Polyangium spumosum: one gene and its partner. The protein of the gene in region 1 interacts with the protein of each later gene in a pairwise test. Links are inferred from orthologs where the notes say so. Each region holds a gene or a part of one and is shown on either strand. Other genes may lie near its edges. The genes, in order: GF068_RS40625 and ung.

Region 1 (11,293 bases):
CGCGCCTGATCGCGATCAGGCTCCCGCGCATCTTTCTTCCGTTCGGCCCCTTCCCGTTGTATGACCTACACTCGTGGAGATCAACGCTGGGGCCCGCGTCAACCGCTACGAACTGAAGAGACGTCTTGGAAAAGGCGGGCAGGGGTCTGTCTGGGAAGCATCCGATGTCCTCGATGACGGCGCTCCTCGTGCGCTCAAGCTGATCGCCCTCCGCGAGCTCGAGAAGGGCGCGGCAGAGCGGGCATGGCGCGAGGCGCAGGCCCTCCAGGGCGTGTCGCACCCCGGGCTCGTCCCGTGCCGCGAGCTGTTCAGGGACTCGGTCGAGGATCTCATCGGGCTCGTCTTCGACCTCGTGCAGGGACAATCCCTGGCTGCGGCGGCTCGGGATGCTCGCATGAGGTCCGAGTATCGGATCGCCGTGCTCGACCAGCTCGCAGCGGTCCTCGCGCACGTGCATGCGCTCGGTATCGTTCATCGGGATCTCAAACCCGACAACATCCTCGTGACCGATGCGTTCTGGTCTGCCCCCTTCACGCCGGGCGGCGTCAAGCTTGTGGATTTCGGCATATCGGCGCCCGCGGGCAATCCCTCGCCGATCACGACGTTCGGGGCCGTCGTCGGTACCACCCCCTACCTCCCGCCCGAGCTCGTTTTCCCCGGACCATCGTCGCCGGATCGGGAGGGCTTTGCCCGTGATGTATTCGCCTTCGGCGTGCTCGGCTGGGAGCTTCTTTTCGGCGCACACCCTACGGGTTTGCCCCCGGATGCTCTGCTGCCGGCCTACCACGACGCATACCGCGCGGCCTGGGAGCAGCGTCTACCATGGCCGCCGCCTGGGTCCGAAAGCCCCTGGGTAGCGACCCTCCGCGCGTGTCTTGCGCTCGATCCTCGCCGCCGCCCTGCCAATGGCGGCGCATTGCGCGACATCCTGCGCACGGGGAGCGCTTCGCTTTCCGGGGCCACGCAAGCGCACGCGGCGCCGACGGCCGCGCACGTCCCGCCAACATCGGCGCAGACGCCCGTATTCTTCACCGAGGGGATGTCTACGCCGCCCGTCGGGCCTCCTCCCAGAGGTCCGACAGCCAGTTCTCCAAGCGGGTATTATCCTCCGGCACCGCAGTCCATTCCGCCTCCTCCAACCCGCTCTGGCTCGAAGAACGGACCGAACTTGCCGTTCCTCTTGCTAGCACTCGCAGGGGCCGCCGCGTTAGGCGCGTTCGTACTTTGGTTGTTCATGCGCGGGAAATCCGATGCCAACTCCAGCGAAGGCATCCCCATCGACTTCAATCCGAAGAACGTCCCCACGGCGACGGTGCGGCCGACCGTCGTCGAGTCGCCCCCCGCAAATCTATCCTTGCCTTGCTGCGACAGTCGAGGCGGGTGTCAGTCAGGGCGTGCGTGCAATCCGGATCATTGCGAGGACAAGCCCCTCATCGAGCAAACCTGGAGCCTCCGCGTAACAGGGGCCGTGGCGATCGAGGGGAACAGGGATCTGACGGGTACCCACCCGCGCGCGATGGTATGCATGCGCAATGAGAGGACCGGTGAGCGCGCCTGCGCCCCGATGTCGAACATCGCGCGCGACGGCGGAGACCGCGTGCACGTCCTGCGTGCGAGCACGAAGGACCTGGCGTACGGCCGCATCCTCGTACGTATCGTCGAGGGGACCAAGGATCTTTACCCCGAACAGCGAATTGCCGATAATCGAGAAGGTTTCAAGAGCTCGGTTCTCTGCCGGGGGCTCAGGCTGCGCGTCGGCCCCCGCGAGACCGCGCCCGTCCATGTACTCGTTTATCTGGACTGAGAAGCCATGACCCGACCCGGTTTGCCACCGACCACCGAGGAGCATCGACCACCGACCGCCGAGCAAGCGGACCGCGGGCGCCCCGTCTTGCTCGCGGCATTCCCTGAATCAGCCGCCTTACCGACGCCTCCGCTGGGTAAGCCGGTCGGGCGTCTTTGGCTTGCAGACGCCGGCATCGTCGATGCCAAGGTCTCCGGCCAGCACCTTGCGTTCATGTTCGAGGGAGGGCGCTGGAAGGTCGAAGACCTCGGCTCGCGCAATTTTACTTACCGGAACGGGCACCGGCTCGAAGCTGGGACGAAGGTGCCCATCGAGGATGGCACGGTTTTGCGCATCGGCGGCACGTTGCTCGTTTTTCGGGAGGCGTATCGAGGCCCGCTTCGACCCGTGGAGCCGCTGGGAAGCCTCGTCGGGCCTTTCGGACTCACGGACGTTCGCGCGGCCGTGGCGGCAATCGGCGTGCGTCGAATGCATCCCGTGCTGATCGAAGGTCCGACGGGAACCGGAAAGGAGGCGCTGGCGCAGGAGGTGGCGCGGGCGCTCGGTCGATTGCACAAGTACACGGCCGTCAACGTGGCCGGTATCCCGGAGACGCTCTTCGAGGGACAGCTCTTCGGCTGGGAACGAGGAGCATTTTCGGGGAGCGTGGAGGCCAGGCCGGGAGTGCTGCGATCACACCACGGCGGTGCCGTTTTTCTGGACGAACTCGGGGAGTTGCCGACCTCTTCGCAGCCGAAGCTCTTGCGCGTACTCGATGGTCACGGCGTGATGTCCCTGGGCGGTGCACGTGAGCTGCCGGTCGACGTCGCCATCGTCGCCGCGACGAATCGGGACCTCACCGAATGTGTCGAGCGAGGCACGTTCCGGCGGGATCTGCTGGCGCGATTCACCTATCGCGTTCGCTTGCCGTCGCTCGCAAAGCGTCCCGAAGACCTTTTTGCCATGATGAGGGCGCTCTGGGAACGTAGGTATGGGCAGCTCGATTTCGGGCGGATGCGCGTCGACGTCGAGGCGGTCGAGCTCTTGATGCTCCAGGGGTGGCCGGGCAACGTTCGGGATCTGGACCGCGTGGTTGCATCGATGGATCCAGGGATGGGCATCAAGCTATCGGCGGTCGAGCAGGTGCTCGGGGTGCGCGCATCTCCGGCTGCGCCACCACCCACAGTCGAGGCAATCGAGAAAGCGATCGCGGAGGCTGGCAATAAATCGGAGGCTGCAAGACGGCTGGGGATTTCGCGGGGATACTTGCAGCGGCGGCTCGACGAGAAGAAAGGGAAGTGACCGCCGTCAAGGTTGTAGTCACGACTTACACCCGTGCCAGGGGTGGGGTCGCGCGCCTTCGTCGGGGTCACCGATCACCCCTTCACCTTCCTCTCCACCTCCTGGTAACCTGACGGCCCCCCCGAGCGTCGCCATGAACAAAAAGGCCCTCAGCGAACGCGACATCACGACGAAGTTCGTCCTCCCCGCGCTGACGCGTCCTTCCTCCGGCTGGGACCTCTCCCTTCAGATCCGCGAGGAGTTCACCCTCACCGCCGACCGCGTCACCACGAAGCCCCGCGCCGGCCAGCACCGGATCCCCAACACCGGCAAGCGCGCGGACATCGTCCTCTTCTACAAGCCGAACCTCCCCGTCGCCGTCATCGAGGTCAAGGACAACAACCACGCCGTCGGCGCCGGCATGCAGCAGGCGCTCGCGTACGCCGAGCTCCTCGGCATCCCCCTCGCCTACAGCACCAACGGGGACGCGTTCCTCGAGCACGACCTCTCCGGCACCTCGAAGAAGATCGAGCGCGAGCTCCCCATCGACCGCTTCCCTACCCCCGACGAGCTCTGGCGTCGCTACTGCGCCTTCCGGAAGATCGGGCCCGCCGAGGAGGCCGTCGCCGCGCAGGATTGGTATCCCGGGACCGAGGACAAGACGCCGCGATATTACCAGATCAAGGCCGTCAATCTCACGGTCGAGGCCATCGCCAAGGGGCAGTCGCGGGTGCTGCTCGTCATGGCCACCGGGACGGGGAAGACGTTCACCGCGTTCCAGATCATCTGGCGGCTCTGGAAAGCAGGGGTCAAGAAGCGCGTCCTCTTCCTCGCCGATCGCAACGTCCTCATCGACCAGGCCCGCAACAACGATTTCCAGCCGCTCGGCAAGGCGCTCACCAAGATCAAGCATCGCATGGTCGACAAGTCCTTCGAGATCTACATGGCCCTCTACCAGGGGGTCTCGGGCTCGGAGGAGGCGAAGAACATCTACAAGCAGTTCACGCCCGGTTTTTTCGACCTCGTGATCGTCGACGAGTGCCACCGGGGCAGCGCCGCGGAGGACTCGGCCTGGCGGGAGATCCTCGAATACTTCAAGTCGGCGACGCAGATCGGGCTCACGGCGACGCCCAAGGAGACGGAGACCGTCTCCAATATCGATTACTTCGGCGAGCCGATCTTCACGTACTCGCTCCGCGAGGGCATCGCGGATGGGTTCCTCGCGCCGTACAAGGTGATCCGGGTCGAGTTCGACAAGGACGTGGACGGGTACAGCCCCGGCAAGGGGAAGTTCGACAAGTACGGGCAGCTCGTCCCGGATCGGACCTACCAGCGCAAGGATTTCGATCGTACCGTGGTGCTCGAAAAACGCACCCCGCTCGTCGCCCAGAAGGTCACCGAGTATCTGAAGCAGACGGGGGACCGGTTCGCGAAGACCATCGTTTTCTGCGAGGACATCGAGCACGCCGATCGGATGCGGTCCGCGCTCGTCCAGGAGAACGCCGATCTCGTTGTCGACCACCCGCGCTACGTCCGAAAGATCACGGGCGACGACGCGGTGGGCAAGCACGAGCTCGATGATTTCATCCTGCCGGCCTCTCGTTATCCGGTGATTGCGACGACGTCGAAGCTCCTCACCACGGGCGTCGACGCGCAGACCTGCAAGCTCATTGTCATCGACCAGGAGATCGGCTCGATGACCGAGTTCAAGCAGATCATCGGCCGCGGGACGCGGCTGCGCGAGGATTACGGCAAGTTCTGGTTCACGATCATGGACTTCCGTGGGGTCACGCGGCATTTCGCGGACGAGAAGTTCGACGGTCCGCCCGAGCAGATTTACGAGCCCAAAGAAGGGGATCCGATCGCCCCGCCCGAGGACGACGATATCGACGAGCCGCCGCCTTCGCCCTCGGCTGCACGGCGCGGGACCCGTCGGACGAAGTATTACATCGACGACGAGGAGGTGTCCGTCATCCGCGAAGACGTGCACCGGTACGATGCCGCCGGCAAGCGCATCGAGGTGCCCGTCGAGGCGCATGCGCGCGTGGTGCTGCTGGAGGTCTGCAAATCACGCAAGGATCTTCGGCGGCTCTGGCTCGCCGTGGAGAAGCGGGGCGAGTTGCTCGGGGAGCTCGAACGGCAGGGCGTCGCGACGGGTGATCTCGCCGTCAAGTACGGCGAGGGGTACGCCACCTACGATCTCCTCGCGCACGCCGGGTTCGGGGCGCCGCTCGTTCCGCGTCGGGAGCGGGCCAAGAACGACGGTGTGGAGCAGGTCCTCGCCCGGCACAAGGGGCTGGCGCGCAAGGTGCTCGAAGGGCTCGTCGCGAAGTTCGTCGACGAGGGGCTCGAGGCGCTCGACGACGCCGAGCAGCTCAAACTGCGGCCCTTCGACAAGATGGGCACCCTCGTGGAGCTCGTGCGCGCCTTCGGCGATCGGGGGAAGTTCGAGAAGGCGGTCGCCGCGCTCGAAGGCGCGCTCTACGACGACGCTTGACGAGGGCCGCGCCAAGGGGGTAGCGAATAACCCGCCATGGCCATCGGTACGACGATCAAGACGATCCAGGACATCATGCGCAAGGACACGGGCGTCGACGGCGACGCCCAGCGCATCGGCCAGCTCGTCTGGATGCTTTTCCTCAAGATTCTCGACGATCGCGAGATCGAGAAGGAGACGGCGCGGAAGCGGTACCGCTCGCCGATCCCGGACGAGCTGCGCTGGGGGGCCTGGGCCGCGGATCCGGAGGGGATCACGGGGGACGAGCTGCTCAAGTTCGTCAACAACGAGCTTTTCCCCGGGCTGAAGGGGCTTCCCGGCGCGGATCCACTGTCGACCGTGATTCGCAGCGTGTTCGAGGATGCCTACAATTACATGAAGAGTGGGCATCTGCTGCGGCAGGTGGTGAACAAGCTCAATGATATCGACTTCAATCGTTCGGCGGATCGGCACGAGATCGGGGGGATCTACGAGCAGGTCCTGAGTGATCTGCGCGGAGCGGGCAATGCGGGCGAGTATTACACGCCGCGCGCGGTGACGGCGTTCATGGTGGAGCGGGTCGATCCGAAGCTCGGAGAGACGGTGCTCGATCCGGCGTGCGGGACGGGCGGGTTTCTGGCCTGTGCGATCGAGCATCTGCGGGAGAAGTACAAGAAGACGGAAGCCGACGAGCAGACGATCCAGGCTTCGATCCGCGGGATCGAGAAGAAGCCGCTGCCGCACCTGCTTTGCATGACGAACATGGTGCTGCACGAGATCGATGCGCCGACGCAGATCCGCAGGGACAATGCGCTGAGGCGCTCGGTGGCCGATTACGGGAAGAAGGACAAGGTCGATGTCATCGTGACGAACCCTCCGTTCGGGGGGATCGAGGAGGATGGGATCGAGAATTCGTTCCCGGGGGCGTTTCGGACGCGGGAGACGGCGGACCTGTTTCTGTATTTGCTGACCGTGCTCTTGCGGGATGGTGGGCGGGCTGCGCTGGTTCTGCCGGATGGGACGTTGTTCGGCGAGGGCGTGAAGACGCGGCTCAAGGAGCGGCTGCTCACGGAGTGTGATCTGCACACGATTGTCCGGCTGCCGAAGGGGGTTTTCGCTCCGTACACGGGGATCAAGACGAACCTTCTGTTCTTCACGAAAGGGAAGCCGACCACGGAGGTCTGGTACTACGAGCATCCGTATCCGCCGGGGTACAAGAGTTACTCGAAGACCAAGCCGATGCGGATCGAGGAGTTCGAGCCCGAGCGCAAGTGGTGGAGCAAGCGCAAGGAGACGGATCAGGCCTGGAAGGTTTCGATCGAGGAGATCAAGCAGCGGGGGTACAACCTCGATATCAAGAATCCGCGAGCCGTGGAGGATGGGCCGGGGGATGCGGAGGAGTTGCTCCGGGAGTATCGGGCGATCTCTGCGGAGGTGGCGGAGGTGCGGGATCGGCTCAGGGATGAGCTGCGGGCGGCGCTGGAAGGGGCGGCGCGATGAAGGGGAAGAGGAAGCAGCTTGGGCTTTTCGAGCGGCGGGAGTTGACGCCGGAGGCGGAGAGGCTGCTATCGAATCTCGATACACTCGCCGATGCGCCAGGAAGCGTGGCGCAGTTACGAAGGGTCGTTCTACATCTCGCATTTCAAGGCCGGTTAACGTCGCGTACGGGTGGGCGAAGTGCGATCCCGCGCGTCAGTGAGGAAGCAACACGTGGTCGCGCTGCAACAAGCGAGATAATCCCCGGGGTTTCGGCACTATCCGTTGGCCCCGCGGAGATGAAGACGCCCGATGGTTGGCAGTGCGTTCCGTTAACGAGTGTCGCAACACTGGAATCAGGACATACGCCGAGCCGTAACCATCCTGAATACTGGGATGGTGGCGTGCCCTGGATTGGAATCCGGGACGCGCGGAAGCACAACGGCAAAGAAATTTTCGATACGGAACAAACCGTCTCCGAACTGGGGATCGAGAATTCATCCGCGAGGCTTCTGCCGAAGGGCACGGTGTGCCTATCTCGGACCGCCTCAGTGGGTTACGTCACCATCATGGGTCGATCGATGGCGACCAGTCAGGATTTTGTTAACTGGGTTTGCTCCGACGCCTTGCTGCCAAAGTTTCTGATGTATCTGTTTGTGTGCGAGCACGAATCCCTCCGCCGGTTCTCGAAGGGAGCGGTGCATCAGACGATTTACTTTCCTGAGGTGAAGGCGTTTCATATTCTCCTGCCACCCGTCGAGGAACAGGAAAATATCATTGCCGTCGTGGAGCACTTCTTGCGACGATGCGACGACCTGGATGCCCGCCAGGCGAAGCAGCGGGAGACGGCGGCCCGGCTGAACAAGGCGGCGCTCGATGCGCTCACGAGTGCCGAGGGGCCGGAAGACGTGGTCGCAAGCTGGCGGCGGGTGGTAGCCAATTTCGCACTATTGACGGACGTGCCGGGGACCGTCAAGATGCTGCGGGAATTGGTTCTGGAGCTTGCGGTTAGGGGCCAACTCGTGCCCCAAGCCGTGGGCGACGAGCCGGCTTCGGTCCTTGCTGGCAAGATGGCAGGGGCAAATCCTACCGCTCTTCCTCCAGTCAAAGAATCCGAGCAGCCATACTCGTTACCTGAGTCGTGGCGGTGGGTACGTCTCGGTATGTGTGGAGGTTTCATGGGAGGGGGCACCCCTTCGAAATCGACGCCCTCGTTCTGGGCGGGGCCGATCCCGTGGGTTAGCCCGAAGGATATGAAGAGACCTTACATAGAAGATGCTGAGGATCACATCTCCCAGGAGGCGATTGAGCATTCCTCGGTGAAGTTAATTCCGAGTGGTGCTCTGCTCTTCGTTGTTCGTGGAATGATCCTGGCGCACTCTTTTCCTGTTGCTCTCACGACACGGAGCGTCACGATTAATCAGGACATGAAGGCGCTTGTTTTGGCAGCTCCCGCAGTTGCAGAGTATCTGCTTCGTGCCTGTCAGGCTAGTCGAAAGCGGATGCTGCTACGGGTTGAGCGGTCTTCCCACGGGACGTGCCGTCTCGATTCGGAGGAGGTTGCAAGATTTCCTATTCCGTTGCCGCCCCTCGCCGAACAAAAGCGCATCGTCGCCAAAGTCGACCACCTCATGTCCCTCTGCGACACCCTGGAAGAAAAACTCCGCCGCGCCGAGGAAGGCGCCCGCAAGCTCGCCGACGCCCTCGTCGCCGAGCTCCTTGCCTGAATACGCGCGCCATGGGCTGGGCCACCGGATACATCACCAAGCTTCGCGCCGGGCAGGTCGTTTCCTTCCGCCCGCGGGGCAACTCCATGTCTCCGCGGATCGAGTCCGGCCAGCTCTGCACCGTGGAGCCCGTCGACCCACGCGACATCCGCCCCGGCGACATCGTCCTGTGCAAGGTCCGCGGGACCGAGTATCTACATTTCGTCAAGAGCGTGCAGGATGGGCGGTTTCAGATCGGGAACAATCGGGGGCATATCAATGGGTGGGTGGGGCAGAATGCGATTTTTGGGCGGTTGGTGAGGGTGGAGGCGTGAGTCGGCTTATGGCACGACGAACACCGCGCCGTTCATGCCGAGCGAAGCGTGCGGCACGCAGTAGAAGGGATACGTGCCCTGCGTCGACAGCGTGAAGCCCTTCGAGGTGCCCGCGTCCGTCACCGGCACGAACGGGCCGCTCGCGGCGGGCGTGGGCAGGTTGGCGAGGTCCATGTACCCACCCTGCAACGGATGGTTCGCGAAGCTGCCGGAGAACGTCACGACCGTCCCCGCCTTCACCTTGATGCACTTCGGGGTGTAGGAGAGGCTCGAGAACGTCACCGTCGTCGCCGACATGGCGGTGAGGTCCGTCGCCATCGACGGCGTGCAGCCATTGATGTTCGCCACGCACATGCCGCCGCTGCAGATACCGCTCTGGCATTCGGCGTCGCTGCCGCAAGCGTCACCATTGCATTTCAGGCACATCGCGCCGCCGCAATCGACGCCGGTCTCGTCGCCGTTCATGATGCCGTCCATGCAGGTCGCGGGGGCCACGCATGCGTTGGCCATGCAGACGTCACCGTTCATGCAATCGGCGTCGACGTTGCAGGCGACGCAGGTGCCATTGTCGTCGCAAACAGTGCCGCCGCCGTCCGTGCACGTGGTCCCGAGCGCGACGGGCAAGTGCGTGGGCGCGCCCGCGAGGCACGCGTCCAGCGTGCAGGAGTTGTTGTCGTCCGGCTCGTCCATCGCGTCGTCCTCGACGATCGCGGCGCCCATGCCGTCGCAGACGTGACGCTTGCAGTCGCCTGACGACTCTGTGCTTAGGGGTGTACCGGCAGGGGCGTATATCGTGCCGCAGATGCCGTTCGTGCAGGTGGGCGCTCTGCACTCGGTCACCTGGCCAGGACAATCAAATGCATCGATACACCCCGTGCACTGGCCCATGCCATCGCACTGTTTGCCCATGCCGCAGTCAGTCCCAGCAGGCAATGGTGTATTCGAGACGCCAGTCATCGGATCGCATGAGTCCGCCGTGCAGGGATTGCCGTCGTTGATAACGGGCGTGTGGGAGACGCCGGTCATCGGATCGCACGCATCCACGGTGCATGCATTCCCGTCGTCTGGATTGACGGGCGTGTGGGAGACGCCGGTTCTTGGATCACACGCGTCCACGGTGCATGCATTCCCGTCGTCGGGGTTGATGGGCGTGTGGGAGACGCCGGTCATCGGATCGCACGCGTCCATAGTGCATGCATTCCCGTCGTCCACGGCGGCGTAGGCGACTCCGCAAGCCCCCCCAATACATGTGCGCAATTGGCACTCGTCGTTCTGTCCGGAACAATCGTTCGCAGTAACGCAACCGGTGCACTGCCCCGCACCGTCGCAGGCAAGATTCATGTTGACGCCGCAGATTGTGCCGGTCGGTTTGAACGCCGTACCGCAAATTCCTACAGTACACGTCGCGCTCACGCACTCGTTGCTCGTCTCCGGGCAGTCTGTCGGAACGTTGCATTCCGCGCTTGTGCCTCCGCTGCCTCCGGTGCCTCCCGCACCGCCTATGCCGCCCGCGCCGCCCATACCTCCCGCGCCTCCCGCGCCGCCCATGCCTCCCGCGCCCCCATCACCACCTGACCCGCCCAGTCCACCCGAGCCACCGTTTGAGCCGCCCTCCCCCTCCGGCAACGGCTCCCCCGGGACGAGCCCGAGAATCTGGTTGCAGCCGGTCGCCAAAACGGCTGCCAAAACGGCGATTCTCCACGATGTGTACGCCCTCATCGTCGTCCTCCTATGGGCCTATGGGTGGTGGCAGCTCGTTGATAGGCAGAATCCCAACCCCCGCCGGATAAGCGTATGAGACATTGAGCGTCTGCGGAGTCGTCCCCCATCCCCACACCGTGACACCAAACGGCTGGGTACTCGACATCTCCTGCACGCCGTTCGTGCATGCCATCACGCCCTGAAAATCGCCCGTCACGAGATCGACGCGTGTGTATTCGTAATCGCCGATGGATGTCCAGTTCTGGAGTGGGCCTCTACATTTCAGCTCCACGGAGGCGAACTCTCCTGTAGTCTTGGACTTCACACGGATGACGACTAGGCTCGTTTCTGGGTAGGTTGGATCGGTAAAAAACACGTACCGTCTCAGAAACTGCTGGGGCGGGATCACGTTCACCCACTCCGGATCCCCGATGTTATTGTAGGGCGCCCCGCCCGTCATGTAGCCGCCCATGTAGAACGGGTGCTGCGCGTCCTGGCTGCGCACCACGAAGGGCCCCGGATCCTCGAACTCGAG
Region 2 (11,333 bases), on another replicon or contig:
AGAGCGCGGCGGTGCGCGGCGAGCGGCTGCTCCCGCCCGCGGCCGCGGAGCAATAACCCGCCGCCGCTCCTCAGAACGGATACAGCACCGAATAAAGCCGAAACTCGGCGATGCCGTCGCCGGGGATGGTCGGCTCGATGGAGTCGGCGAGGCTGAAGCGCGCCTCGCCCATGAAGGAGACCCATCTTCGTGGGCGCCAGGCGAGGCCGAAGCCGAAGCCGCCCTGGAAGAGCACGTCCTGCTTCTGGTTCTCCTCGGAGATGAGCGCGCCGAGCGAGGCGAGCAGCAGGTACGGCTGGAGGCGCTTGTCCTCGCGATAGAAGATGAAGGTGTTGAAGAGGATCGGTATGTCCTTGCGGTCGATGCCGAAATAGCTGTTGTAGCCGCCCTCGATCTCGAGCTCGAGATAACCTCCGTAGAAGCGGAGCCCGCCCCCGCCGCCGATCCCGAATTCATTGCGGTTGACCATCCAGAGCGACGAGAACCGCCCGGAGAAGGCGAGTATGGGCGACGATCCCATCATCGGCGCAGGGCCACTCTTGCCCGGCGGGGTGGATGTCACCGGCGGCGTATAGACCGGCGGCGGTGGAGGCGGTGGAGGCGGTGGTGGCGGCGGCGGCGGTGGCGGCGGCGGCGGCATATAAACCGGCGGCGGCGTATACACCGGCGGCGGCGTATACACCGGCGGCGGCGGCGGTGGAGGCGGCGGTGGAGGCGGTGGTGGCGGCGGTGGCGGCGGCGGCGGCGGCGGCGGCTTCATCCCCGTGCCCATGGGCCCCGTCGCGTGTACGTCGGGCACCACGATCATCTGGCTCGTCGCCGCGACCGAGACGACGATCAGCACGGGCAGGAGGCGCACGCAAGCGCCGTGCGGGCGGCGCTCAGAAGACATAAAAGACCCCCACGAGCTTGCCGTCGATCAATCCCTCGGCCGGGAACGGGCCTTTGTCCCCGCTGCCAATGGTCCCGCCGCCGCGCACCTGCGCCCCCACGAAGACCGTCCTCGTGCGATATCCGACGCCGAACCCCCCGCCGAGGTACCACCGCACGTCCCGCCCCGCGTCCACCTGGCCGAGCGAGCGACCCGCCGAGGCGATCATGTACGGCTGCCACTTGCCCGAGGCGAACATGATCATCCCCGACCCGCCATAACTGAGCTCGTAATGGTTCGTGCCGAGATACCGATCATAACCGACCTCGAGCTCGAGCTCGAACGGCATGTAACTCGCCGGCCTCGACGGATAGGAGACCGGGTGCATCCGGATCACGGCGCCGCCGCCCATCGCGAACCTGTTGCGCGGGATGTTGTAAATGGTCGAGACACGCGGCCCGAACCCGAGCGAGCCCCAGTAGACCTCCCGGCCGCGATAACGCGTGTACGTCGCCTGCGACGGGCCCTGTGGCATCGGCGCGACCTGCTGCGCGAGCGACGCCGCCGGTGATGACAACACGAGCGCCGCGAGCGCGAGCCCCCCCATTCTTCTCGACATTCGCATCATCCACCCGCGAGGCGCTGCGCGACGACCTTCTGGAAGCTCTCCTTGTCGATCGCCTTCTCGAGCGCGACCTCCGGCGAGATCGTCCCTTTTTGCACGAGGCGCTCGAGGGCCATATCCATCGTCTGCATCCCCTGCGCCTGCCCCGCCTGCATGATGTTCGGGATCTGGAACGTCTTGCCCTCGCGGACCATCGACGCGAGCGCCGCGGAGCCCACCAGGATCTCGTGCGCCGCCACGCGCCCCTTGCCGTCCGCGGTCTTGAGGAGCTGCTGCGCCACGATCGCCACCAGGCTCTCGGACAACATGCCCCGCACCTGCGGCTGCTCGTCGGCGGGGAAGGCGTTGATGATGCGGTCGATCGTCGCCGCCGCGCTGTTCGTGTGCACGGTGCCGAAGACGAGCACGCCGAAGCTCGCGAGCTGCAAGGCGAGCTTCATCGTCTCGTTCGTCCGCAGCTCGCCGATGAGGATCACGTCCGCGTTCTCCCGGCCCGCGCTGCGGATCGCCGAAGCGAAGCTCGACGCGTGCGGCCCGACCTCGCGGTGCGTGACCTGCGACATCTTCGGCGGATGCACGAACTCGACCGGATCCTCGATCGTCAGGATGTGACAGGGCCGCGTCGTGTTGATGTGATCGATCATCGCCGCGAGCGTCGTCGACTTGCCGCTGCCCGTCGGGCCCGTGACGAGCAGGAGCCCGCTGCGTTTGTCCGCGAGCTTGCGGACGACCGGCGGGCAGCCGAGATCGTCGAGCGTGAGGATCTTCGTGGGGATGATGCGGAAGACCGCGGCGAGCCCCGTGATCTTGTGGAAATAGTTCGCCCGGAAGCGCGCCTTGTCCTCGTACTGGTAGGCGAAATCGAGGTCGAGCTCGTTCGTGATCTTCTCGCGCTCCTCGCTCGACGTGATCTCGAAGAGCAGCTCCTCCATCTCGTCCGCGTCGATCGGCGCGTCGCGCATCGGCACGAGCTCGCCGCGCGCGCGGAGCAGCGGCGGATACCCGACGCCGAGGTGCAGATCGCTGCCCTTGCGAGCGAGCAGCTCGTCGAAGAGCCGGTCGATGCGGGCCATCACGCGCCTCCCTTCTTGCCGACGAGCGCCTCTTCGAGCTTGTCCGGCGCCTCGGCGACGAGCAGCGCGTCTTCGAGCGAGGCGCGCCCCGCGCGGACGAGCTCGGCGAGCGAGTCGTCGAGCCGCACGATGCCGAAGCCCTTGCCGCGTTGCTGCAGGCTCGGGATCTGCCAGGTCTTGCTCTCGCGGATGAGGTTCCAGAGCGGCACGGATCCGGGGAGCATCTCGACGGCGGCGATCATGCCGGGGCCGTCTTTCCGCGGCAAGAGCCGCTGGCTCACGACGAGCCGCAGGCCACCGGCGAGCGTGACGCGCACCTGCTGCTGATCGCCGGGCGGGAAGAGGTCGATGAGCCGGTCGATGGTCTTCGCCGCGCTCGGCGTGTTCATCGTGCCGAGCACGAGGTGCCCGGTCTCGCTCGCGGAGAGCGCCATGCGCACGGTCTCGGTGTCGCGCAGCTCGCCCACCACGATGACGTCCGGATCCTCGCGCAAAGACGCCTTGAGCGCCGATGGAAAGGTCCTCGTGTGTGAACCGACCTCCCGCTGGCTCATCATCGCCTTCTTGCGCGGGTGGACGTACTCGATGGGGTCCTCGACCGTGATGATGTGGTGCGAGGTCTCGCTGTTGATGATGTCGACGAGGGCGGCGAGCGTGGTGGTCTTGCCGTGCCCCGTGGGGCCGGTGAGCACGATGAGGCCCTGGTGGTGGCGCGTCGCGAGCGCGATGGCGTCGGGCAGGCCGAGCTCGGCGAGGGTCGGGATCTCGCGGGAGACGAGGCGGAACGAGGCCTTCAGGCCGGTGCGCTGGCGCGTGACGTTGACGCGCGAGCGGCCGATGCGGCGGTCGTCGAGCGCGAAGTCGCAGGAGCCGTCGAGCGCGAGCTGGTCCCGCAGGCGCTCGGGGAGCCGCGGCGTGAGCATACGCTCGAGGGCCTGCGGCTCGACGACCGGGCCACGCGGGACGAGCTTGCCGCCGATACGAAAGAGCGGCGGGCGGCCCGCGACGAGGTGCAGATCACTCGCTCCTTCCGAGCGCGCCGTGAGCAGGATGTCGTCGAGCGCGCCCGTGGCGAAATGGGCGGCGGACGCGGCGGCCGCGAGCAACGTGGGATCGGCCGGATCGTCGAGGGTGATCGCGAAATTGCGCGGGCGCGTGGCCTCCTTCGGCGCGGCCGGCGGGGCTTGTGGGGGCGCGGGCGTGCGGCGGTCGTCGAGATCGAGCTCGAACGAGGGCGAAGCCGCGTGGATCATGGGGGCCGGGGCGATCATGGATGCCGCGGGGAGCGAGGCCTGGGCCGGCGGAGGTGCGGGGGCCGGGGGCTGGGCTTCTTTGCGTGGATCCTGGGCGAGGCGCGTGAGCCGGGCCTGCACGGCGTTCGTGTTCCGCACGGCGGCGATGGCGATCGCGCCGATGCCGTCCACGCGGCAGCCCCACTGCACGGGCTTCGGGCCGAGGCCCTCGACGTGGCGGCTGCCTCCGGCCGTGACGAGCATCTGCAGGATGTCTTCCGTCGACAGGATCGAGCGGTCGATGATCTCGTAGACGCCGCCTACCTTGGCGCAGGGGTTCCGGCCGGTGGCGAGGGCGACCTCGGTGACGTCGGGCCGGAGGAGGTTCTCGAGCAGGGCTTTGAGCTGGGGCATCGCGCTTTCGGATCGCGGGAGACGGCCATCGTATCGGAGGGCTCGATGTTTCGGCAAGGACGGCGCCGTTCGCGATACGATCGCCGCGGATCGCCATGGAACACGCCCCCCTCCTCGCCGCGCTCCTCGGCGCCCTCGCGGGCGCGCTCGAGGGATTCGTGCTCGCGATCGTCGTCGCGCATCACCAGCACCGGCGCGGCGTGAAATCCGGCGTGTCAATCCTCCCGTACCTGCTCTTCGGCTCGTTCTCGGGCGGGCTCACCGCGGGGCTCGCGGGGATCTGGCTCCCGCTCGGCGCGGCCGTGGGCGCTGGCGCCGCGGCGTGGCCGCTCCTGTTCGGCGTCCTGTGGATCCTCACGCAGACGAGCCTCCGAGGGCGGCCGTGAGCGGCGGCGTGGCGGTTCGACCTGGCCAAACCCGTCCCGACGCCCTACGATGGCCCGTGTCCACGCCATGAAGGTCGATTTGCCTCGTTCCTGGAAAAACGTCCTCTCGGCTGAGCTCTCGCGCCCCTCTTTCGCCGAGCTCTGCGCGTTCGTCGACGAGGAGCGGAGAACCCACGTGGTGTATCCTCCCGAGCGCGACGTGTGGAATGCATTCAAGAAGACCCCATTCGCGGAGGTCCGCGTGGTCCTGCTCGGCCAGGACCCGTATATCGGGGAGGGTCAGGCGCACGGGCTCTGCTTTTCCGTTTGTCACGGCCGCCGTGTGCCGCCCTCGCTCGCCAACATGTTCCGCGAGTTACGCGCCGACATCCCCGGCTTCGAAGTGCCCGACCACGGCTGCCTGGAGCCCTGGGCCGCGCAGGGCGTCTTCCTCCTGAACACCATCCTCACGGTGCGCGCGGGCGAGGCGGGATCTCACCGCGGCAAGGGGTGGGAGACGTTCACGGACGGCGTGATCGCGGCCCTGTCGGCGCGCGAGGAGCCACTCGTCTTCGCGCTCTTCGGTGCACACGCGCAGAAAAAGGCGCGCCTCGTGGACACGTCGAGGCACCCGATCGTGAAGACCGGCCACCCCTCGCCGCTCTCCGTGCGGAGTTTCGCGGGGACGAGGCCATTCTCCGCCATCAACGCGGCATTACGTTCGATCGGGAAGGCGGAGATCGACTGGAGGTTGCCGCCGAGAGAGGCGCTCGGCGCGGCGGCGGCGCTCGCCGGGACGGCGGGGGCGCGAGGGTAAGAGCGGCGCGTGCCTTGCGTCCGTGCGAGGCAGGTCCCGCGGAGTGTGGGGAGTGTCTTGAACCGGTTCGAGGCAGGTCCCGCGGAGTGTGGGGCGTGTCTTGAACCGGTTCGAGGCAGGTCCTGCGGAGTGTGGGGCGTGTCTTGCGTGCGTTCGAGACAGGTCCTGCAAAGTGTGGGGCGTGTCTTGCGTCCGTTCGAGACAGGTCCTGCGGAGTGTGGGGCGTGTCTTGCGTGCGTTCGAGGCAGGTCCTGCAGAGTGTGGGGCGTGTCTTGCGTCGGTTCGAGGCAGGTCTCGCAGGAGCCAGGAGGCTTCTCGCGTCCCCGCGAGCGAGCTTGACAACGTTTCCGCGGCCCTTTCGCATGGACGCATGTGGAGGGGAGCGAGGTTGGTGAGGGGCGTTGCGTGGGTGTGTCTCCTGCTGCTCGTCGTGGGGGGGCTCACGGCGCCCGCGCGCGCGGACGCGCCGCCGAAGAAGACGCCCTGGGTCGTCGCGGCGTGTATGCGTCCGCATGGGCCGGGGATCGTTCGGTGGACGTACGACCATGCGGGCAAGCCGGTCACCGAGGAGCCTTGGATCACGCTGATTGCGGAGAGCAGCGCGCACCATCCGATTTTCGTCTTCAATCCGCGGGTGGGGTCGAAGACGCATTACCTGATCCCGACCGAATACGGTAACCACCCCTGCGAGCCCGTGCCGCCGGATCCGAAGCCGCCTCCGCCGCCGAAGCCTGCTTCCGCGAAGCGGCCTGCGCCAAAGGAAGAGGCGGAGGACGGAGACGATGGCGGCGGCAAGCATGAGGAGAGCGTCGAGGAGCGCGTCGAGCAGCACCGTATCCGGAGCGAGAGCCGGCCGGAGAAGCCGAGGAGGCCGAAGAACAACGTGCACGGCGTGTTGTCGAAGGAGCCGGCGCTGCCGTCGTCGACGGGCATTTTGAGCAAGGAAGGCGCCTTGCCCCCGCGCGACGAGGTGCGTCCGCCGAGATGCGTGGATGAGCCATGCACGCTGGTGGACCGAGGCGGCGCATTGCCGGAGATCCAGCATCGGCAGGGGCGACCGCTCGTGAGCGTGGTCTCCTGCAAGCAGACGAAGGAGGGCTGCAAAGGCGAAGCTGCGGGCGACGGGACAGGCAAGGCGAAGCCCCTGACGCCGCTCGAACGGATGGTCCGCGAGCTCTCGATCGCGTCCGCGATGCTGAACGGCGAGTTCAATCACGACCTCGCGCGCAAGGACGGCAAGCGGTTCGGCATCATCGGCGGGAGCAGCGAGGACGGCGTCGATAGCGCCATCGTCCAGGCCGCGGCGGCGATCGCGCAGGTCGCCTCGGGGGTGCTCGTCGGGCAGGCGGAGACGTTCGCGAAGAAGCTGGAGGAGGCTTGCGCGAAGAAGGCGCCGCTCATCATCGAGGGGGCCGAGAAGGTGTCAAAGGAGACGGCGGAGCTCCTGGCCCAGCAGTATGGGAGGGCGATCGCGGAGGCCCTGGAGCAGAACGGCGCGATCGGGCCGTACAAGACGATGCGCGAGTTCACGCGGGGCCTGGAGGGGGACTTCCAGGCGCATCACATCCTGGAAAAGGCGATGGGGCGAGACCTGGGGATCACGAAAGAACTTGACAATATACCGTCGGTGATCTTGACGGAGGCCCATCACAAGAAGATCACGAAGGCGCTCGACGAGGCCAGGAAGCGCATGATCGAGGAGGGAAACGTATTGCGTCCACGTACGCTGTGGAAGATGTACGAGGAAGTGTACGTAGATCATCCGCACTGGCTGTCAGCGATCAAGCCGTACTTCGGGAAGTAGCCGAGCAATCGAGGAGCTAGATGAGGACAGAGGTTCGAATCCTGGTCAGAAGCGATCGCATGCCAGGAGGGCCACGTGCGCTGCTTGGCTCCGTGGGGTGCGGTCCCGATGTCGTACAAGTCCGAGAAGATGCGATCTTCACAATCGTCACGCTCGACGAACGGGACGAACGCTTGCCGCGCCTCGTGCAGCTACTCACCGAGCGCGGCATTTCCTGGCTGGAAGGGCGACACGACCGTTTTACCGACGACGAGCTCGAAGCGGCGCCACTGCTCATCATGTCGTACGACGTCAACGCCAGGGTCTTCGGCGGCCCTCGCGTGGGCACGACCTACGACATGTCCGAAGCCTGCGAACGCTGCGGCGCCGGGGCTCGGCAGACGTCCGCGATGATCATCGACGGCGAAGACCTCCACAAACTCGAAGGCCGGCGCGCGGCCACGACCCCCTACGACGACGTACTCGTCGACGAGAAGCTGGCTGCCGTGCTCGCGGCGAGCGGCGCGACGGGGCTGTCGTTCCGGGGCGTATTCGCGGCGTTCGAGAAGAGGGGCCACATTCAGCTTCCGTGGCGTCAGCTCTGCGCCACGCACACGATGCCGCCGATGTCCCCACGTTCGACCGGGATCGTGCCCGACGACCTCTGCTCTTGCAGAAGGAGCGGATTCGATACGCCCTCGGAGATCCCCACCCGCCTCGTCTACCGCGCGGCGGATTTCACAGAGATCCGCGATGTTAACGTGACCTGGGAATGGTTCGGCGACACGCACTACGAAGGGGACGTGGGTGATGCCCTCTTCGCATATCCCAGGTTCCTCGTGACCCCCAAGGTCCGCTGTATCTTCCTGGACGCAGGCGTCACCGGATTCGACTGGCTCCCCATCCGCGTCGTCGAGGACTGAAGCCCGAGCTCGTGCTGTCGTCGAGGAAACACGCGTGCGCGTTTTGCCTGCGCCATCTGCCTTCCCGTCGGGCGTGTCCGTGGGCTAGCCTCGCGCCCCCGCCATGGACGTAGCCGCCTTCGTCGACAAGTGGAGCGCCTCCGGCGCCTCCGAGCGCGCCAACAAGGACCTCTTCCTCGCGGAGCTCTGCGACGTGCTGGGCGTGCCCCGACCCGAGCCGGCCACGGGGGACCCGGCTCGCGATCGGTACGTGTTCGAGAAGCCGATCCCGATGACGCACGAGGGCGGCAAGGTCACGACGAAGCGCGCGGACCTGTACAAGCACGGTTGCTTCCTGCTGGAGGCGAAGCAGGCGGTCGCGGCGGGGACGAAGGCGAAGAGCGGCAAGGCGCAGCGGGGGACGGCGTCCTGGGATCTCGCGATGGACGACGCGTACGGGCAGGCGATCGGATACGTGAGAGCGCTCGACGTGCCGCCGCCGTTCCTGGTCGTCTGCGACATCGGCTACGTGTTCGAGCTTTACGCCGACTTCGACGGCTCGCGCCGGTGGCTGGCGTTCCCGAACGCGCAGAACCGGAGGATCTACCTCCGCGATCTGGCGAAGCACGTGGACACCCTGCGCGCGGTCTTCACGGATCCGCTTTCGCTCGATCCCTCACGGCGGGCCGCAGTGGTGACGCGCGAGGTCGCCGAGGATCTCGCGGAGCTCGCGCGGACACTGGAGGAGAAGAACCCGCCCGAGGCCGTGGCCAAGTTCCTCATGCGCTGCATCTTCACGATGTTCGCCGAGTGGGTCGAGCTCCTGCCGTCGCGGCCCTTCACGACGGGCCTGGAGCATTACTGGCTCTTGAACCCGCGGTCCTTTCCCGCGACGATCGAGGGGCTGTGGCAGGCGATGAACGATGGCACGCCGTTCGGATTCGTTGGAAAGCTCCTCCGATTCAATGGCGGGCTCTTCAAGCAGCCGACGGGCCTGTCGCTCTCCAAGGAGTCGCTCGCGCTCTTGCTCATGGCCGCGCGGCGAGACTGGTCCGAAGTGGACCCGGCCATCTTCGGGACGCTGCTCGAACGCGCCTTGAACCCGAAGGAGCGGCACAAGCTCGGGGCGCATTACACGCCCCGCGCCTACGTCGAGCGGTTGATCCGTCCGACGATCGAGGAGCCGCTGCGCGAGGAGTGGGAGAACGTGCGGACGGCGGCGCGCAAGCTTTATCAGAGCGGCAAGGAGAAGGAGGCTCGCGCGGCGGCAAGGGCTTATCACACGAAGCTCTGCGAGACACGTGTCCTCGATCCGGCGTGCGGGTCGGGGAACTTCCTTTACGTGACTCTCGATCTCTTCAAGCGGCTGGAGAGCGAGGTTCTTGCGCTGCTCAACGACCTCGGGGAGCGGCAGGAGCTCCTGCATGCGGAGGGGATCCGCGTGAGCCCCGGGCAGTTCCTGGGGATCGAGGTGAAGCCGTGGGCGAAGGAGATCGCGGAGCTGGTGCTCTGGATCGGTTACCTGCAATGGCACTTCCGGACGTACGGGAAGCTGACGCCGCCGCCGGAGCCGGTGCTTCGAGACTTTCGGAACATCGAGTGCCGGGACGCGGTGCTCGCGTGGGATGACGTGGAGCTCGTGCGGGACACGAAGGGCAAGCCCGTGACGCGGTGGGACGGGGAGACGATGAAGAAGCACCCCGTCACGGGGGAGGACGTGCCGGATGAGAAGGCGACGGTGCCGGAGTATCGGTACGTGAACCCGCGGAAGGCGCACTGGCCCGAGGCCGATTTTATTGCAGGCAATCCGCCGTTTGTTGCCAACAGGAACATGCGTAGTTTCTTCGGGGATGGCTATGTGGAGGCGCTCCGCACGGCGTACCCTGAGATCCGAGACGCTGTCGATTATGTCATGTATTTCTGGTGGCGTGCGGCTAGTTCGGTAGGCACACGAGCGGTACGCCGGTCAGGTTTGATTACGACCAACAGCATTCGCATGGTCCAGAACCAACGCGCTGTTCGCCAGGTGCTTGCCTCCAATTGCAAGCTGGTGTTCGCCATACCGGACCATCCCTGGCCAGATGATCCCGCCAATGCCAAGGTGCGCATATCGATGACAGTCGTGTCCCATAAGGACGATCCTGCGTCGCCTCGGCTATTGTTGACGCCCATGCATGATCGGGTGGCACGAGGCCAGGATCGAGGCGCCGTCGTAGCAGAGTCGGACCTTCGTGTCGTGGATGTGTCAGCAATCTCTGCTGACCTCTCGCCGCAGATTGACGTTTCGGAACTTCGGGATCTGCGTGCCACCGAGCAACTCGACAGCGCGGGCATGAAGCCCTATGCAAAGGGGCTCGTCATCTCGTCCGACCTTGCACGCAAGCTCCTTCCGGATGCCAAAGTGCGCGCGCGCTACGCTCCCCAATACCGTAATGGTCAGGATATCGGACAGGTTCCCCGGGGCGTGCACGTGTTGGATCTGTTCGGGTTGTCCGAGGCATCCCTTCGCACCACGCTACCGGCAGCATATCAGCACGTATATACCCACGTTAGACCGGGGCGCCTACTAGAAAGGAATCAAAGGCTTCGCGACGAGTGGTGGCTGTTCGAAGCTAACCGCCCGCAGCTCCGTGAAGCGATCAAGGGACTCAAGCGTTACATTGTAACGGTTGAAAACTCGCCGGTCAGGGTGTTTGTGTTCCTTGATAGCGACGTCCTGCCGGATCAGAAGCTCCGCGTAATCGCGACCGCGGATGCATTCGTTCTCGGTGTTCTTTCGTCTCGGCCTCATGCTATATTCGCCAATCGGCTTGGCGGTAGGCAGGGGGTGGGGAATACGCCCGTTTACAACACGCGCTGCTTTAGAAAGTTTCCGTTTCCTACGCCTACAGATAAGACGATGCGCTGCATAAAGGATTTGGGCGAGTCGTTGGATGCGCATCGGAAGCAACAGCAAGCGGCGCACCCCGCATTAGCGCTGACCGACATGTACAACGTCCTCGAGAAGCTCCGCAGCGGCGAAGCTCTCACCGACAAGGAGCGAGCCATTCACGACAAGGGCCTCGTCTCCGTCCTGAAGCAGCTCCACGACGACCTCGACGCCGCCGTCTTCGAAGCCTACGGCTGGCCCTCGGACCTCACCGACGAGCAGATCCTCGAAAAACTCGTCGCCCTGAACGCCGAGCGCGCCGCCGAGGAAACTCGCGGGCTCGTCCGCTGGCTCCGCCCCGCGTTCCAGAACCCGAGCGGCA

The links.
Region 2: the proteins of GF068_RS40625 (region 1) and ung interact in binary tests that used the Escherichia coli proteins (3 or more experiments, as listed by UniProt). The link is inferred for Polyangium spumosum from one-to-one orthologs.

The regions. Positions count from the first base shown.
Region 1 is NZ_WJIE01000026.1:16,177-27,469, reverse strand. What follows is about bases 4,949-7,818. They hold GF068_RS40625 (type I restriction-modification system subunit M), read left to right. Parts: upstream 4,949-5,597; coding sequence 5,598-7,040; downstream 7,041-7,818. Other genes in these bases: GF068_RS40620 (restriction endonuclease subunit S), read left to right, coding at 7,316-7,818; hsdR (EcoAI/FtnUII family type I restriction enzme subunit R), read left to right, coding at 4,949-5,561. Also shown: GF068_RS40640 (protein kinase domain-containing protein), read left to right, coding at 74-1,804; GF068_RS40635 (sigma 54-interacting transcriptional regulator), read left to right, coding at 1,811-3,085; more of hsdR, read left to right, coding at 3,219-4,948; more of GF068_RS40620, read left to right, coding at 7,819-8,743; GF068_RS40615 (S24/S26 family peptidase), read left to right, coding at 8,755-9,057; GF068_RS40610 (plastocyanin/azurin family copper-binding protein), read right to left, coding at 9,064-10,227; GF068_RS40605 (IgGFc-binding protein), read right to left, coding at 10,787-11,293. UniProt on the Escherichia coli protein: The subtype gamma methyltransferase (M) subunit of a type I restriction enzyme. The M and S subunits together form a methyltransferase (MTase) that methylates A-2 on the top and A-3 on the bottom strand of the sequence 5'-AACN(6)GTGC-3'.
Region 2 is NZ_WJIE01000002.1:514,435-525,767, reverse strand. The notes cover bases 3,623-6,532. They hold ung (uracil-DNA glycosylase), read left to right. Parts: upstream 3,623-4,668; coding sequence 4,669-5,397; downstream 5,398-6,532. Other genes in these bases: GF068_RS08065 (hypothetical protein), read left to right, coding at 5,789-6,532; GF068_RS08075 (hypothetical protein), read left to right, coding at 4,311-4,601; GF068_RS08080 (type IV pilus twitching motility protein PilT), read right to left, coding at 3,623-4,215. In the rest of the region: GF068_RS08100 (hypothetical protein), read left to right, coding at 1-56; GF068_RS46155 (hypothetical protein), read right to left, coding at 71-892; GF068_RS08090 (hypothetical protein), read right to left, coding at 882-1,490; GF068_RS08085 (type IV pilus twitching motility protein PilT), read right to left, coding at 1,496-2,569; more of GF068_RS08080, read right to left, coding at 2,569-3,622; more of GF068_RS08065, read left to right, coding at 6,533-7,201; GF068_RS08060 (hypothetical protein), read left to right, coding at 7,222-8,103; GF068_RS08055 (DNA methyltransferase), read left to right, coding at 8,207-11,333. UniProt on the Escherichia coli protein: Excises uracil residues from the DNA which can arise as a result of misincorporation of dUMP residues by DNA polymerase or due to deamination of cytosine.